2 linked regions of the Azospirillum brasilense genome follow. The protein of the gene in region 1 binds, or shares a complex with, the protein of each later gene. Links are inferred from orthologs where the notes say so. Each region holds a gene or a part of one and is shown on either strand. Other genes may lie near its edges. The genes, in order: groL and metK.

Region 1 (11,592 bases):
GGCGTCGCCCTCCGCCGCCAGGACCTTGACCGGGGTCGCCGCGGCGATCTCGCCGTCCCCGGCGCTCCCAGGGGTCGGCGGCGCGCCGTACAAAGCGAGGCTGGTCAGGGCGTAGGCGGTGTCGCCGGGCTTGAGGGCCAGCGCCTTCGCCTGATCCGACAGGCCGGCGAAGAGTTGGCGATGGCCGGCGGTGACGTCGGGGAAGCTGTGGGCGATGCCCTTATGGCAGTCGATGCAGGTCTTGCCGGCCTTCTCCGCCCCTTCCATGGCGCTGGCCGCCTTCGGCGTCTGCTTGTGGAAGTCCATGGCGCCGAAGGAATGGCAGTTGCGGCATTCCTGGCTGTCGGTGGCGCGCATGCGGTCCCATTCGCGGCGCGCCAGCGTGTGGCGCTTGGCCTCGAACTTCTCCTTGGTGTCGATGGAGCCGATGAGCCAGTGGTACAGCTCGCCGGAGGCCTGCACCTTGCGGATCACCTTGTGCGTCCAGTCGCGCGGGACGTGGCAGTCGGCGCAGGTCGCCCTTACGCCCGAGGCGTTCTGGTAGTGCGGCGAGGACTTGTACTCGACATACACGTTGTCGCGCATCTCGTGGCAGGAGATGCAGAACTCCAGGCTGTTGGTCGCTTCCATCGCGGTGTTGAAGCCGCCCCAGCCGACCACCCCCACGACGACGCCCACCAGACCGGCCAGCGCGAGCGCCCCGAAGCCGCCCGCCGTCTTCCATCCCCACCGCATGTCGATACCCTGGACACTCTGGCAATCCTCAACCCTCTCCCCTCCGGGGAGAGGGTGCCCGCGAAGCGGGCGGTGAGGGGGTTGCGCGTTTCCGGCACGTCCGGCACAAGCGCACCCCCCTCACCCTAACCCTCTCCCCGGAGGGGAGAGGGAATACCCCCCAACCCGTCAGTCGAAGGGATGCGGCTTCGGCGTCTTGTCCGTGGACGGCGGCAGGATCGGCAGAGCGAAGCTCGGCTGGTCACCGGTCAGCGTCTTCAGGAAGGCGACGATCTTGGCGTTCTCGTCGGGCGAGAACTTCTTGCCCAACTGGATGCGGCCCATGACGTCCACGGCGTCGGACAGCGTCGCGGCCTCGCCGTCGTGGAAGTAGGGGTAGGTCAGCGCGACGTTGCGCAGCGTCGGAACCTTGAAGTTGAAGCGGTCGGCCTCCTCCTTGGTCACCGCGATGCGGCCCTCGGCGGGGTTGTTGGTCTTGTAGGGCTCGACGACGCCCATCTTCTGGAAGGTGTTGCCGCCGACGGCCGAACCGTTGTGGCAGGCGGTGCAGCCCGAGTCCTTGAACAGCTCGTAGCCTTCCAGCTCGACGGTGGTGAGGGCCTTCTTGTCGCCCTTCAGCCACTGATCGAAGCGGGAGTTCGGCGTGACCAGCGTCTCCTCGAAGGCGGCGATGGCCTTGGTCACTTCCTCGATGGTGATCGTGGTTTCACCGAAGACCTCGGCGAATTCCTTCTGGTATTCGGGGATGGAGCGCAGCACCTCGACCGCCAGGGCGTGGGTGGAGCCCATCTCGCCGGGGTTGGCGATCGGGCCGCCGGCCTGCTCCTGCAACGTCAGGGCGCGGCCGTCCCAGAACTGCGCCACGTTCAGGCTGGAGTTCAGAACGGTCGGCGAGTTGATCGGGCCCTGCTGCCAGTTGTGGCCGACGGAGGTCTTCAGGTTGTCGGTGCCGCCCATGGACAGGTTGTGGCACGAGTTGCAGGAGATGAAGCCGGACTTGGACAGCCGGGGATCGAAGTACAGCTTCTTGCCAAGTTCAACCAATCCGGGATTGGTGACCTTCGCCGGCTCGATCGGCGAAATCGGTTCGTCGGCGGCGAACGCCGGCACGCCGAAGGTGGCGACGGAGGCCGCCAGCATGGCCGCGAACGACACGGCAGCACGCATGGACATCGCACTTCTCCCTTATCGAAGTTCTAATATTTTGGCTAATGCCTTGATGCAAAATGACAGTGGCACGCCCCGCTCTGGTGATACCAGTGACAGGCGTGTCGCGCGGCAACTTGCCGCATGTCCGTACACGAATTGTGACTACTCAAAACAGTCATCGGTGCGGGCATGAAAAAGGGGCGGCGGGACAACCCGCCGCCCCATCGGGACGTCAACCGATTGATGATCTTAGGTTGTGCCTAATCGGCAGCGGCTTGGCTGGCCATGCCGCCTTGCGCGCCGGACGGCATGCCCTTCACCACCTCGTCCGCCGTGGCGCGGTGGACCTTCACGGAGCCGGTCCACTGGCCCCAGGCCTTCGGGTCGATGGTGTCGCCGTTCCTGCCCAGCGCCTTCAGCCGCTTCTGGTCCTCGTCGGTCAGCACCTGCTTGGGCAGGGAGGCCAAGCCGGCGACGTCGGCGGCGGTCATGCCCAGCATGCCGGCCACCCGGCTGCCGTAGTCGTCATGGATCAGGAAGAAGTGCCAGAGCATCCGCTCCTGGACGTCGCGTTCGCACTGGCCGAGCAGGGTGCCCATGTTCAGGACCAGATCGTCGCGCTCCCAGTCCATCATGGTGCAGTAGCGGGCGCGCGGCTGGACGTAGTCGTTGCGGCGCTCGATCACGCTGCGGGTCAGGCGGCCGTGGATCTCCGGCGGGTTGTTCGGCTCCTCCCGCTGGGCCTCGGTCAGGCCGTTGTGGATGGACGGCTCGAAATTGACGTGTGGGTTCTGCCCCGGGGCCAGATCGCGCTGGTAGGACATTTGCCCACCCGACAGGTTGGTGGCGACCGCCGCGTTCTTGGCTTGGTTGATCGGCAACTGCTGATAGTTGGGGCCGACCCGGTAGCGCTGCGTGTCGGAGTAGGAGAAGGTCCGCCCGACCAGCATCTTGTCGTCGGAGAAGTCCAGCCCGTCGACCAGGACGCCGGTGCCCATGGCGATCTGTTCGTTCTCGTTGAAGAAGTCCTCGACGTTGCGGTTCAGCGTCATCACGCCGACGTGGCGCAGCGGGAAGTCCGACTCCGGCCAGACCTTGGTGTCGTCCAGCGGGTCCCACTCAAGCTCGGGATGATCGTGATCCTCCATGACCTGGACATACAGATCCCACTGCGGGTGGTCGCCCCGGTCGATGGCCTCATAGAGGTCCTTGGAGGCGGAGCCGAGATCCTGCCCCTGCACCTTCGCCGCCTCTTCCGCCGTCAGGGAGGCGACGCCGCAGCGCGGGTGGAAGTGGTACTTGACCAACACCGTGTCGCCGTTGGCGTTCACCATCTTGTAGGTGTTCACGCCGAAGCCTTCCATGTGCCGGTAGTTGGCCGGAATCCCGCGCGGGCTGAACAGATGCGTCAGCATGTGCATGGATTCGGGCGTCTGGCTCATGAAGTCGAAGATGCGGTTCGGCTCCTGGCGGAAGGTCACCGGATCGGGCTTCAGCGAGTGGATGACGTCGGGGAACTTGATGGCGTCGCGGATGAAGAAGACCGGCAGGTTGTTGCCGACGAGATCCCAGTTGCCGTCCTCGGTGTAGAACTTCACCGCGAAGCCGCGCGGGTCGCGGGCCACCTCCGACGAATCGCGCCCGCCGATGACGGTGGAGAAGCGGATGGCCAGCGGGGTCTTCTTGCCGGCCTGCCCGAACAGCTTGGCACGGGTGTATTTGGACGCCGGCTCGTCGCCGATCTTGCCCGTCGCCTCGAATTCCCCGTAGCAGACGAAGCCGCGGGCGTGAACCACGCGCTCCGGAATGCGCTCGCGGTCGAAGTGGGAGATCTTCTCCAGGAACTGGTAGTTCTCCAGCGTCGCCGGGCCGCGCGCTCCCACGGTGCGCTGGGATTGGTTGTTGGTGATCGGGTGGCCCTGACGGTTGGTCAGAGTCTTCGATTGGTCAGCCATCGCTTTCTCCCTGAACAGCAAGCCGTGCCGGCGCACCTCTGGGGCGTCCGGTTGGGAGGTCAACGTCCCCAGTTTGGAACCGTTCCAATCCAAAACGCCGGCCGGCGGCACCCTGTCCGTCAGGGAGATGCCCAAACGGAAAAGGGCGGCCCCGAGGGACCGCCCTTTCCGCAAACGTCGTGGATGACGTGAGCTATTAGAAGCCCATGCCGCCCATGTCGTCCATGCCACCCGGCATGCCGGCCGGAGCAGCCTTCTTCTCCGGCTTCTCGGCGATCATCGCCTCGGTGGTGATCAGCAGGCCGGCGATCGAGGCCGCGTCCTGCAGGGCGGTGCGAACCACCTTCACCGGGTCGATGATGCCGGCGGCGACCAGATCGGTGAACTCACCCTTCTGGGCGTCGTAGCCGAAGTTGGCGTCGTTCTGGTCCAGCAGCTTGCCGACCACGATCGAACCGTCGGTGCCCGCGTTGTAGGCGATCTGACGGACCGGGGCCTGCAGGGCGCGGCGGATGATCTCGATGCCGACGCGCTGCTCGTCGTTGATCGGCTTCAGGGCGTCGAGGGCCTTGGTGGCGTACAGCAGGGCGGTGCCACCGCCGGCGACGACACCCTCTTCCACCGCGGCGCGGGTGGCGTGCATGGCGTCGTCAACGCGATCCTTGCGCTCCTTCACCTCGACCTCGGTGGCGCCGCCGACGCGGATGACGGCAACGCCGCCAGCCAGCTTCGCCAGACGCTCCTGCAGCTTCTCGCGGTCGTAGTCCGAGGTGGTCTCCTCGATCTGCGCCTTGATCTGGCCGATGCGGGCCTGGATGTCCTCGGCCGAGCCGGCGCCGTCGACGATGGTGGTGTTCTCCTTGGAGATCACGACCTTCTTGGCGGTGCCCAGCATGTCGATGGTGACGTTCTCGAGCTTGATGCCGAGATCCTCGGAGATGACCTGGCCGCCGGTCAGGATGGCCATGTCCTCCAGCATCGCCTTGCGGCGGTCACCGAAGCCCGGGGCCTTGACGGCGGCAACCTTCAGGCCGCCACGCAGCTTGTTCACGACCAGGGTCGCCAGGGCCTCGCCCTCGACGTCCTCGGCGATGATCAGCAGCGGACGCGAGGACTGCACGACGGCCTCGAGGACCGGCAGCAGGGCCTGCAGACCCGACAGCTTCTTCTCGTGGAGCAGGATGAACGGGCTCTCGAGGTCCGCGATCATCTTGTCGGCGTTGGTGATGAAGTACGGCGACAGGTAGCCGCGGTCGAACTGCATGCCCTCGACGACGTCCAGCTCGGTCTCGAGGCTCTTGGCCTCTTCCACCGTGATGACGCCCTCGTTGCCGACCTTCTCCATGGCCTGGGCGATCATCTTGCCGATCTCGCCTTCGCCGTTGGCGGAGATGGTGCCGACCTGGGCGATCTCGTCGTTGGTCGTGACCTTCTTGGCGCGGCCACGGATGTCGTTCACGACGGTCTCGACGGCGAGGTCGATGCCGCGCTTCAGGTCCATCGGGTTCATGCCGGCGGCCACCGACTTCACGCCCTCGCGGACGATGGCCTGGGCCAGAACGGTCGCCGTGGTGGTGCCGTCGCCGGCCAGGTCGTTCGTCTTCGACGCGACCTCACGCACCATCTGGGCGCCCATGTTCTCGAACTTGTCCGACAGCTCGATTTCCTTGGCGACCGAGACGCCGTCCTTGGTGATGCGCGGAGCGCCGAAGGACTTCTCGATCACGACGTTGCGGCCCTTCGGACCCAGCGTCACCTTCACGGCGTCGGCGAGGATGTCCACACCGCGCAGCATCTTCTCACGCGCGGCGGCGGAGAACTTAACTTCCTTGGCAGCCATTGCTCACTTCCTTGAAATTCGGGGGGTTGGATCGCTCAGCGCGGGCGGAGGCTCAGGCCTCGACGACGCCCATGATGTCGGATTCCTTCATGATGAGGAAATCCTCGCCCTCGATCTTCACCTCGGTGCCCGACCACTTGCCGAACAGGATGCGGTCGCCGGCCTTCACGTCGAGCGCAACGACCTTGCCGCTCTCGTCACGGGCGCCCGGACCCACCGCGACGACCTGGCCCTCCTGGGGCTTTTCCTTCGCGGTGTCGGGGATGATGATCCCGCCCTTGGTCTTGGTGTCGGACTCCAGACGCTTGACGACGACGCGGTCGTGCAGCGGACGGAACTTCATGGGGATGCCTCCAGGATCAAGGCTTATTGAAAGGATTGGCGCCGGGCTCGGGGCTGTTAGCACTCTCCCCCGGCGAGTGCCAGACAGCTAATCGAGCTGCGGTTTTGATTCAAGAGGGTCGTTGCGGCAATCGGTGCGATTCCTGGCAGCAGTCGCCCCTCCTTGCTGCTAATGCATTGAAATAGCAGAAAAATTTTTGTTGCCCGCCGCAGCCGCGAACGGCACACTTTCACAAAAGAATCATCAGGACGCAGCGGAAGGACGCCACCGGTTCCACCATCACGGAGGCAGAGCATGGGCAGTCTGGGGCTTCAGCTTCGCGATTACCGCCTGACCACGGCGGAGATTCTGTACCACATGCCGGACCACCCGCACCTGCTGCAGAGCTATCTCTGGCAGGAATTGGACCTCGCGCCCGGCTACCCGGTGCTGCGCCGGTTCCTGGATTTCTGGCAGGCCAACCTGGACGGCAAGCTGCATTCGGTGAAGCTGGCGACCCACCGCCTGATCACACCGGGCGAGGCCCGCGCGGTGGCCGCGGAATTCCGCTGGACCTGACGCCCCACACCCCAGAAACGCGGGAAAATGTGAAAAAATAAACCATTATTAAGAGTATAACTCTTTCGATACCCTTTCCTCAGCACGAACCGTCCGTGCCGATGCACGTCCACGACAAGCTGGGGAATGACGAACATGACGACGCCGGTCTGCCAAGAAGCGGTCAACCTCGTGAAGCATTTCGAGGGGCTTTACCTCAACGCCTACCTGTGCCCGGCGGGGGTGCCGACCATCGGCTACGGCCACACCGCCGGGGTCGAACTGGGGCAGAGCATCACCTCCGCCCAGGCCGACAATTTCCTGCAGTCGGACCTGACCACCGCCGCCGCCCAGGTGGACAAGCTGGTCACCGTCGCGCTGAACCCCGACCAACGCGGCGCGCTGGCTTCCTTCGTGTTCAACCTGGGGGCCGGCAGCCTGCAGTGCTCGACTCTGCTGCGCCTGCTGAACCAGGGCGACTATGAGGGCGCCGCCGGCCAGTTCGGCCGCTGGGTCTACGCCACGGTCAACGGCGTCAAGACGCAGCTTCCGGGTCTGGTCAAGCGCCGCGCCGCCGAGGCCGACCTGTTCGAAAGCTCCACCACGCCGCTGCCCCAGGCGGCGGTCAGCACCGCCACGGGCGCGTGAACGCTCTTAATAACCCTCTCCCCCCTGGGGAGAGGGTGGCCCGGAGGGCCGGTGAGGGGGTTGTACGTGGCCGTTCGTCCGGCAAAAGCGCATCCCCCTCACCCTAACCCTCTCCCCAGAGGGGAGAGGGAAAGCATCTCCCCTTCACCCTTTCCGCTGGCCGGTCAGCCGCAGGCCGCGGTCGATCCATTGGGCGGTCAGCTTTTCCTGGACGGCGTTCTGGCGCAGCCGCTGGTTCAGGTTGGCGAAATCCACGCGGTCCAGGCTCTGGTCCTGGTTGAAGCAGGAGAAGACCACCGTCTCCGCGCCGGTCACCGGGTCGATGTGCCGTTGCAGGCACTGGGCGCAGATCTCCTTCATCATGCATTGCATGGGGGAGTTGATGGAGCCGATGGCGGCGTGGCCGGGCTTCAGGTGGTGCTTCAGCAGGCCGTGCCGGGCCGCCCCCACCGCCGCCATCATGCGGTCGGAGCCGATGGCGACGATGCGGTCCACCGTCTCCAGCGGAATATCCGCCGGCCCCAGCTCGCCCGCCGCGTAGGCGCGCATGGCCTCCACGATGTTCCCGACGAAACTCAGATCACCGGGCCGCGTCGGCGTGAAGCCCGGCGCCTCGTCGCAGCACCAGACGACGCGGTCGGCGGCGGCCTCGATCTGTTCGGTCTTGTAACGGTCCTCCATCCGCTTGTAGCCGGCGAAATAGACGACCCGGTTGCCGCGCGCCCGGCAGGCCTGCCCGATGGAGAAGAGCACGGCGTTGCCCAGCCCGCCGCCGACCAGCGCCACCGTCTCGCCCTCCGGGATCTCGGTCGGAGCGCCGGTCGGCCCCATCACCACCACCGGGTCGCCGGGCTTCAGCAGGGCGCAGAGGTCGGACGAGCCGCCCATCTCCAGGACGATCAGGGAGAGCAGCCCGGCCTCCTTGTCCACCCAGGCGCCGGTCAGGGCCAGCCCTTCCATGGCCAGCGTGGTCCGGCCGATCCGTTGCGCCAGCGTTTCGAAGTTCTGCAGCCGGTAGAACTGTCCGGGTTCGAAACGGCGTGCGGCGGCGGGAGCCTTCACCACCACCTCCACGATGGTCGGGGTCAGGCGGGTGACGCTGTGCACCAGGGGCCGCAGTTCGACGTTCAGGCGCCGCACCAGAGCCTCCGGCATCACGGAGCTGGGCGCCCGGCGAGCCAGGGCGCGGCTGACCACCGGATAGCCGCGCTTCGCCCCGCCCATCGCCTTCACCACATTGCCGGCGAAGGACGGGTGCAGGTCGCCGAAGAAGCTGAGGAACCGCCCGTCCGGCGCCCGCGCCATCAGCACATGCGCCTGGGCCGGCTTGCTCGTCCGCTCCGGCGTCACCGGATTGCCGTCCTCGTCGATGGCGCGGAAGCAACGCCCGTCCAGCTCCACCCACTCCGGCTCCTCGCGGGCCAGGACGGTGTTCGGCTGGGTGCCGGCGGCGACCAGGATGGTGCGGGCGGGGAGCCGCGCGTCCACGGCGGCGGGCGCCACCACCCCGTCCGGCCCGACCGGGCTGATGGCGAGGTGGATCGCCCGCGCGGCGCCCGATTCGTCGATCTCCACCCCGCGCGGGGCGGCGCATTCCAGGAAGCGGATGCCCTCGGCCAGACCGTGCGCCACCTCCTCGTGGTTCAGGGTGTAGCTGGGGCTGTCGATCAGGCGGCGGCGGTAGGCGATGGTCGAGCCGCCCCAGGATTGCAGAAGCGCCGCGACGCGCGGCTCGCGCCCCTGCTCTCCCGCCTCCAGGCGCTCCGCCCGGATGGCGCGGGCGTGGGCCAGGAACTCGTCGGCCAGTTCGGCCTCGTCGGGCGTCCAGCGGGCGCGCACCGCCGCTTCCCCCCGATCGGCCGCCAGGACCTCGTAGCGGGACAGGAACTTCTCGACCTGGACGGGGTAGTAGGCCAGCGCCTCCGTCGCCGTGTCGATCGCGGTCAGCCCGCCGCCGATCACCACGATGGGCAGCCGGACCTGGAGGTTGGCGATGCTGTCCGGCTTGGCCGCCCCGGTCAGTTGCAGCCCCATCAGGAAGTCCGAGGCCTGCCGCACCCCACGGGCCAGCCCGTTCGCCATCGGCACGACGGTCGGCTTGCCCGCCCCCATGCACAGGGCGATGTGGTCGAAGCCCAGCTCCAGCGCCCCGTCGATGGTCAGCGTGCCGCCGAAGCGCACCCCGCCGATGATCGTCATGCGCGCCCGGCGTTCCAGCAACAGCCGGATCACCTTCAGGAAATTCTTGTTCCAGCGCACGGTGATGCCGTACTCCGCCACCCCGCCGAATCCGGCCATCACCCGCTCGTCCAGCCGGTCGTAGAGGTCCCGCACGTCGCGGATCGGCCGGAAGGGCACCCGCGTGCCGCTGGGCAGGACGCCCGAGAGGTCGGCGGGCAGCGGCTCGATCTTCAGCCCGTCGATGCCGACCACCGTGTGACCGTCGTTCATCAGATGGTGCGCCAGCGTGAAGCCCGCCGGCCCCAGCCCGGCCACCAGCACCTTGGAGCCGCTGTCCGGCCGCATCAGCGGGCGGCGCAGGTCCAGCGGGTTCCAGCGGGTCAGCAGGCTGTAGATCTCGAAGCCCCAGGGCAGTTCCAGCACGTCCTTCAGCGTGCGGGTCTCCGCCTGCGGGATGTCCACCGGCTCCTGTTTCTGATAAATGCAGGCCTTCATGCAGTCGTTGCAGATGCGGTGGCCGGTGGCCGCGCACATCGGGTTGTCGACCACCACCACGGCCAGCGCCCCGATGGGCACGCCCTCGGCCTTCAGCGCGTGCATCTCGGAAATCTTCTCTTCCAAGGGGCAGCCGGCCAGCGCGACGCCGAAGGCGCTCTTCTGGAACTCGCCGGTCTTGCGGTCGCGCAGCCCCTTGGAGCAGCTGTCCTTGCCCTGGTTGTGGCACCAGATGCAGTAGTTGGCCTCGTCCAGCGCGCCGGCCAGATCGGTGCCCGGGTCGGTCAGGTGGAAGCCCTGGCGCTCGCGGCAGGAGTCATCGGGCAGGCGCATCATGGTGACACCGTGCAGCTCCACCGTCTCCACCGGGACGAGACGCTGCGGGTCGGTGCGGTGCGGCACCTGGAACAGCACGCCGCCGCCGTGCCGGGCGCGCCCGGCCTCGCTGAAGACCGCCCAGGCGGCGTATTGGGCGGCGCTGTCCAACTGGTCGGCGTGGCCGGTCTCGTCCTCCATCCAGGCCAGCACCTGCCGGGCGAAGGCGGCTTCGGTCAGCGGGCCGCCCAGCCAATCCTCCAGCCTTGCCGCCAGCTCCGCCCCGTCGAGCGCGGCGACCGCCTCCGGCTTCACCGCCTTGGCGGCGCGGCGCTGAACGAACAGGCGCTTGGCGGTGTAGAGCGGCGCCAGCTCCGTATGGCGGCCGCGCAGCTCGTCGAGCGCGGGGCGGATGCCGAACAGATCGCCAATGAAATCCTCGGCGTGCGGGGCGAGCGCGATCAGCAGGTCGCTTTCCGCCTTCGCCTCCAGCCGGTCGGGCTGGGCGCGGGCGGAGAGCAGCCGGTTGGCGAGCGCCACGTCCGTGTCGGACAGCCGGGCGAGGAAGGCGCGGTCGAGCCGGGCCAGCCCGTCCTGCCCGTAAAGCTCGTGGAACGACAGGCCGAAGCCGAGGGTGAGGTCCGCCATCGCCGCCCCGCATCCGAAGCCGTTGGTAAGACTGATATTTGTAACACCCGCAACCCGTCGCCTTCACCCGAAACCCGTGCCGCCGGCTACGGAGTAACCCGTGTCCGTTTGACGCAGCCGCTGCCGCACCCCACATGAGCCGGTGGTCCCTATCCCCCCGGACCTTGTCCGCATCTTCCGGAGCCGCCCGTCCGTGACCGACATCACCGCCCCCGCCCTCGCCGGGAAAGACGTCCGCGACCCCGCCTCCACCCGCCCCATCGCCTATTGGCTTCTCGTCTGCTGCGCGATGGTCTTCGCCATGGCGGTGATCGGCGCCATCACGCGCCTGACCGAATCCGGCCTGTCGATGGTCGAGTGGAAGCCGCTGATCGGCATCCTGCCGCCTTTGTCGGAGGCGGAATGGAACCGCGTCTTCGGCCTCTACCAGACCACGCCGGAGTTCCGCATCTACAACGCGACGATGGATCTGGCGGCCTTCAAACAGATCTTCTGGTGGGAGTGGTTCCACCGCTTCTGGGGCCAGCTGATCGGCTTCGTCTTCCTGATCCCCTTCCTGCGCTTCTGGGTCAACGGGCGCATCCCTGCCGACCTGTGGCCGAAGCTGGCCGGGCTGTTCCTGCTCGGCGGGCTCCAGGGGGTGATCGGCTGGTACATGGTCAAGAGCGGGCTGGTCGACCGGCCCGACGTCAGCCACTACCGGCTGGCGCTGCATCTCGGCACGGCGATCGTGATCTACGGGCTGC
Region 2 (5,094 bases), 2.7 Mb from region 1 along the record:
CTTCGCCCATCACCTGCTCGGCCTCTACTGGATAAGCGCGGCGCTGTTCACCGACATCGAGCGGTTCTGGTGGGCGCTGCCGCTGTCGGCGGCGGGGCTGCCGATCCTGCTGGCGATGTTCACCGGCTTCGCCACACTGCTGGTCTGGACGCTGAAGGGAAGGGGGCTGGGGCGGGTGTTCCTGTTCGCCGCCTCCTGGGCGCTGTTCGAATGGCTGCGCGGCCACGTCTTCACCGGCTTCCCGTGGAACCTCGTCGGCTATGGCTGGACGGGCTTTTTGCCAATTCTGCAAGGCGTTTCGCTGATCGGCATCTATGGGCTCAGTCTGCTGACCGTGCTGGTGGCGTCGCTGCCGGCGAGCCTGGCCGACGCGGCGGTGCCGCGCCGCCGTGCCTGGAGTGCGCTGGCCGTCGGGCTGGCGCTGTTCGCAGCGCTGGGTGCCTGGGGCGGGCTGCGGTTGGCCGGGGCATCCGATGCGGCGGTGCCCGGCGTGCGGCTGCGGCTCGTCCAGCCGGCCATCGACCAGCGGCTGAAATGGGCGGCGGGCGAGCGGGTGCGCAACGTCCAGCAGCAGATGGAACTCTCCGCCGCTCCTTCCACCGAACCGGTCACCCATGTGATCTGGGCGGAAACCGCGGTGCCGCTGTTCCTCGACCAGGACGCCCGCCTGCGTCAGGCGCTGGGGTCGGTCACGCCGCCCGGCGGGCTGCTCATCACCGGGGTGCCGCGCATGGAGGCCGGACCGGAGGGTGCGCCGCTCTATTACAACAGCTTGGCGGCGGTGGACGGCAGCGGCGCGGTGACGGGGCGCTTCGACAAGTTCCATCTCGTGCCCTTCGGCGAATACATGCCGCTGCGCCGCTGGTTGCCGGTCGGGGCCATCGCCGGCAACGGGGCGGAGTTCTCGGCCGGGCCGGGACCGGTGTCGCTCGATCTCAAGGGCCTGCCGCCGGTCAGCCCGCTGATCTGCTACGAGGTGATCTTCCCCGGTGCCGTGCTGCCCACCACGAAGGATGGCGCCGGACGGCCGCGCTGGATGCTGAACCTGACCAACGATGCCTGGTACGGCAACACCGCCGGCCCATACCAGCATTTCGCCATCGCCCGGACCCGCGCGGTGGAGGAGGGGATGCCGCTGGTCCGCGTCGCCAACACCGGCATCTCCGGCGTGGTGGACTCCCATGGCCGCGTGACAGCCATGCTGCCGCTTGGTCACAGGGGTGTGATCGATGCGGCCTTGCCGGAAGCGCTGCCCACCCCCACTCTCTACGGACGGGTGGGTGATGGCGCGTTTGGGTTGCTTCTTTTGACCTGTTTCGCGGTGGGCCTGCGCGCACGACATCGCAGATAGCGCAACCGAGACTCTTTTTTCAATCACGCGCATCGGGAGCGCTCGGGCGCGCTTGACTGCATACATGGATATGTCGTATCAAGGTTGCACAACTGTTTCAGGGAATTAGAGCAATGCAAGCAACGCCAACGCGGGGCCGCCGGGCCACTGCCGGCCGTCCCAAGACGGGAAAGCCGAACCCGATCGACGTTCACGTCGGCTCCCGCGTCCGGTTGCGCCGGACCCTTCTGGGCATGAGCCAGGAAAAGCTGGGCGAGGCCATCGGCCTGACCTTCCAGCAGGTGCAGAAGTACGAGCGCGGTGCCAACCGCATCGGCGCGTCGCGCCTGTTCGACCTCAGCCGCGTCCTGGACGTTCCGGTGTCCTTCTTCTTCGACGACATGCCGGCGGAAGCCGCCGCGGCTCCGGTTGACGACGAAGAGGGCAACGCCGCCGGTTTCGAGGAGCGTTCGGGTGGCTACGAGCCGGACCCGATGGCCAAGCGCGAGACGCTGGAGTTGGTGCGCGCCTACTACCGCATCAACGACCCGTCGGTGCGCAAGCGCCTGTTCGAGCTGACCAAGGCCGTCGCCAATTCCGGCATGGTCGAAGCGGCCGAATAACACGGTTTAGAGACCTGAGCCGAACAACCGGAAGCAATCCGGACGGCAGGAAGATTGGGGAACGTGGCCCTCCGGCCCGTTCCCCGATGTCGTTTCAAGGCGAATTTCCGCCGGTCTCCTCCAACCTCGGGGAGATCGCTTGACCTGGAACGCAAACCTTGTCACATACGGAAAATGACTGGCTTTCCGTGGGTGCTGCGCCGGTCTCCCAATTCTGTTTTGTTGAATAGCCCCCGCCCATTGCCGAGGTTCGTCGTGGCCAAGCTCAACTACGTGTTCACCAGCGAGTCCGTGTCCGAAGGCCATCCGGACAAGGTGTGCGACCGCATCTCCGACGCCATCGTCGATCTGTATCTGTCGCACGATCCTTACGCTCGCGTGGCGGTGGAAACGCTGGCGACCACCAACCAGATCGTGTTGGCTGGCGAAGTGCGCGGGCCGGAAAGCATCACTCCCGACATGCTGGTCCAGGTCGCCCGCGCCGCGGTGAAGGACATCGGTTACGAGCAGGACGGCTTCCATTGGGAAAAGATGGATGTCAAGTGCTTCGTCCATTCCCAGTCCGCCGACATCGCGGTCGGCGTCGACGCCGCGGGTGAGAAGGACGAGGGTGCCGGCGACCAGGGCATCATGTTCGGCTACGCCTGCAACGAGACGCCGGCGCTGATGCCGGCGCCGATCTACTACAGCCACGCCATCCTGAAGTCGCTGGCCGAGGCCCGCCACTCCGGCGCCGCCCCGCAGCTCGGCCCCGACGCCAAGAGCCAGGTGACGCTGCAGTACGAGAACGGCAAGCCGGTGCGCGCCACCGCGGTGGTCGTCTCCACCCAGCACGCCGACGGCCTGACCCAGGAGGAGGTGCGCGAGATCGTCCGTCCGCACGTCCTGAACGTTCTGCCCGCCGGCTGGATGTGCGACGAGGCGAACTTCTACGTCAACCCGACCGGGCGCTTCGTCATCGGCGGTCCGGACGGCGACGCCGGTCTGACCGGGCGTAAGATCATCGTCGACACCTACGGCGGTGCCGCGCCGCACGGCGGCGGCGCCTTCTCCGGCAAGGACCCGACCAAGGTCGACCGTTCCGCCGCCTATGCCGCGCGCTACCTCGCCAAGAATGTGGTCGCCGCCGGCCTGGCCGAGCGTTGCACGATTCAGCTCTCCTATGCCATCGGCGTGTCGAAGCCGCTGTCGGTCTATGTCGACACCCACGGCACCGGCACGGTGGACGAGGACAAGCTGTCGGAGATCCTGCAGAAGCTGGTGGACCTCAGCCCGCGCGGCATCCGCACGCATCTGGGCCTGAACCGTCCGGTCTACGCGCGCACCGCCGCCTATGGCCATTTCGGCCGCGAGGCGGAGGCCGACGGCGGCTTCTCCTGGGAGAAGACCGACCTCGTCAACGACCTGCGCGCCGCCTTCTTCTAAGACAGGCTTCTTTTAAGACCGGACCCGTCCGTCCGGGATGCAGGGGCCATGCGGCCCCTGCATTCGTTTTGGGACCCTGCTGTCACGATGACCGACTCCTTCCTGGACTCGTCCAAAAGGCTCTACGGGCGGCGCAAGGGGCGTCCGCTCCGCAAGCGCAAGACCGAATTGCTCGATGGGCTTTTGCCATCGCTGGAAATCCCGGTGCCGCAGACCGGCGACCGCATCGACCCCCACACCCTGTTCACCAACCCTATGCGCGACGTCTGGCTGGAGGTCGGCTTCGGCAGCGGCCACCATATGGCGTGGCAGGCGGCGAACAACCGCGACGTGGGCGTGATCGGAGCGGAGCCCTTCATCAACGGCGTGGCCGGCCTGCTCAAGCTGGTGGACGACGAGGGCGTGCAGGACAATGTCCGCATCCTGCCGGACGACGCCCGCCCGCTGCTCGACGCCCTGCCGGACGCCTCCATCGGGCGTGCCTTCGTGCTGTTCGCCGATCCCTGGCCGAAGAAACGCCATTGGGAGCGCCGCTTCATCGGCCCGGAGAACCTGCCGCGCCTTGCGCGCGTGCTGAAGGACGGGGCGGAACTGCGGCTGGCCAGCGACGACATGGGGCTGGTGCGCTGGATGTTGGAGCACACGGTCCGCCACCCGGATTTCGAATGGACCGCCCGGGGCCCGTCCGACTGGCGCCACCGCATCGCGGACTGGCCGCCCACCCGCTACGAGGAAAAGGCCATCGAGGCCGGGCGCAAGCCGGTCTTTATGCGATTCATCCGCAAGGCACGGGGGTAGACACCACCGGCTCGCCATAATGCTCCACCACCGGGAACGGATCGTAGAAGTGGTGGAGCAGGGCTTTCCAGCGGGCGTAGCGGTCCGACCCCCGGAAGCCTTCGGTGTGGTCCTCCAACCGCTCCCAGCGGACGAGCAGAAGGTAGCGGTCCGGCGTTTCCAGGCGGGGCCGCACCTCCAGTCCGAGGAAGCCCGGAGTCGCGGCGATCAGGGGCTGCGCCTCGGCCATCGCCCGTTCGAAGGCCGGACCCTGGCCGGGCTTGACGGTCAGGAGGGCCGTTTCGAGGATCACGGTCAACTCCGTTTTCAGGGTGCCATGCGCGCGGCGGAGGGCCGCCGAAACCTTGGCTTGGCCTGGAACTTTACCCTGGCCGGACCCGTCCACCAAGCGCCTGGCATAGGACTTTGCGGAAAAGCGCTTGCGGCCTGCTCCGGAATGTCTATATTCACCGCATGAACCCATACGGATCGGCGGCTCGGGAAACCGGGCCGGCGGGACGCTTTGCGGGTGGGCCTTGGCCCACTTATTTTTTTATCAGCGTATGGAATCCCCGTGTTGGTCCCAGGGCGCTGTGCCAGGGGAGACCGCGGGGGCGGGTCAGGTGGAATGGAAGCAACCGGTCGTATCGAGCAGATCATCACGCCGTCGGTCGAGGCCATGGGCTACGAACTCGTGCGTGTGCAGTTGACCGGTGGGCAGCGCATGGTTCTGCAGGTCATGGCGGAACGCGCCGACAGCGCGCCCATGACGGTCGAAGACTGCGCCGACATCAGCCGCGCGATCTCCGCGGTGCTCGACGTTGAAGATCCGATCAAGAGCGCCTACACGCTGGAGGTCAGTTCGCCCGGCATCGACCGGCCGCTGACCCGTCTGAAGGATTTCGAGCGTTTCGCCGGTTTCGAGGCCAAGCTGGAGAC

The links.
Region 2: the proteins of groL (region 1) and metK are in contact, whole or in part, in a cryo-EM structure (PDB 8P4O), measured with the Escherichia coli proteins. The link is inferred for Azospirillum brasilense from one-to-one orthologs.

The regions. Positions count from the first base shown.
Region 1 is NZ_CP012914.1:2,835,587-2,847,178, forward strand. The notes cover bases 3,358-6,336. They hold groL (chaperonin GroEL), read right to left. Parts: upstream 5,680-6,336; coding sequence 4,036-5,679; downstream 3,358-4,035. Other genes in these bases: AMK58_RS13180 (catalase), read right to left, coding at 3,358-3,839; groES (co-chaperone GroES), read right to left, coding at 5,732-6,022; AMK58_RS13195 (usg protein), read left to right, coding at 6,317-6,336. Outside these bases: AMK58_RS13170 (NapC/NirT family cytochrome c), read right to left, coding at 1-735; AMK58_RS13175 (cytochrome-c peroxidase), read right to left, coding at 904-1,908; more of AMK58_RS13180, read right to left, coding at 2,145-3,357; more of AMK58_RS13195, read left to right, coding at 6,337-6,580; AMK58_RS13200 (lysozyme), read left to right, coding at 6,716-7,207; AMK58_RS13205 (hypothetical protein), read right to left, coding at 7,352-10,846; AMK58_RS13210 (COX15/CtaA family protein), read left to right, coding at 11,040-11,592.
Region 2 is NZ_CP012914.1:145,514-150,607, forward strand. The notes cover bases 1,499-4,293. They hold metK (methionine adenosyltransferase), read left to right. Parts: upstream 1,499-2,208; coding sequence 2,209-3,378; downstream 3,379-4,293. Other genes in these bases: AMK58_RS00725 (helix-turn-helix domain-containing protein), read left to right, coding at 1,499-1,953; trmB (tRNA (guanine(46)-N(7))-methyltransferase TrmB), read left to right, coding at 3,466-4,176; AMK58_RS29320 (antibiotic biosynthesis monooxygenase family protein), read right to left, coding at 4,154-4,293. Outside these bases: lnt (apolipoprotein N-acyltransferase), read left to right, coding at 1-1,351; more of AMK58_RS00725, read left to right, coding at 1,465-1,498; more of AMK58_RS29320, read right to left, coding at 4,294-4,468; ribosome maturation factor RimP, read left to right, coding at 4,784-5,094. UniProt on the Escherichia coli protein: Catalyzes the formation of S-adenosylmethionine (AdoMet) from methionine and ATP.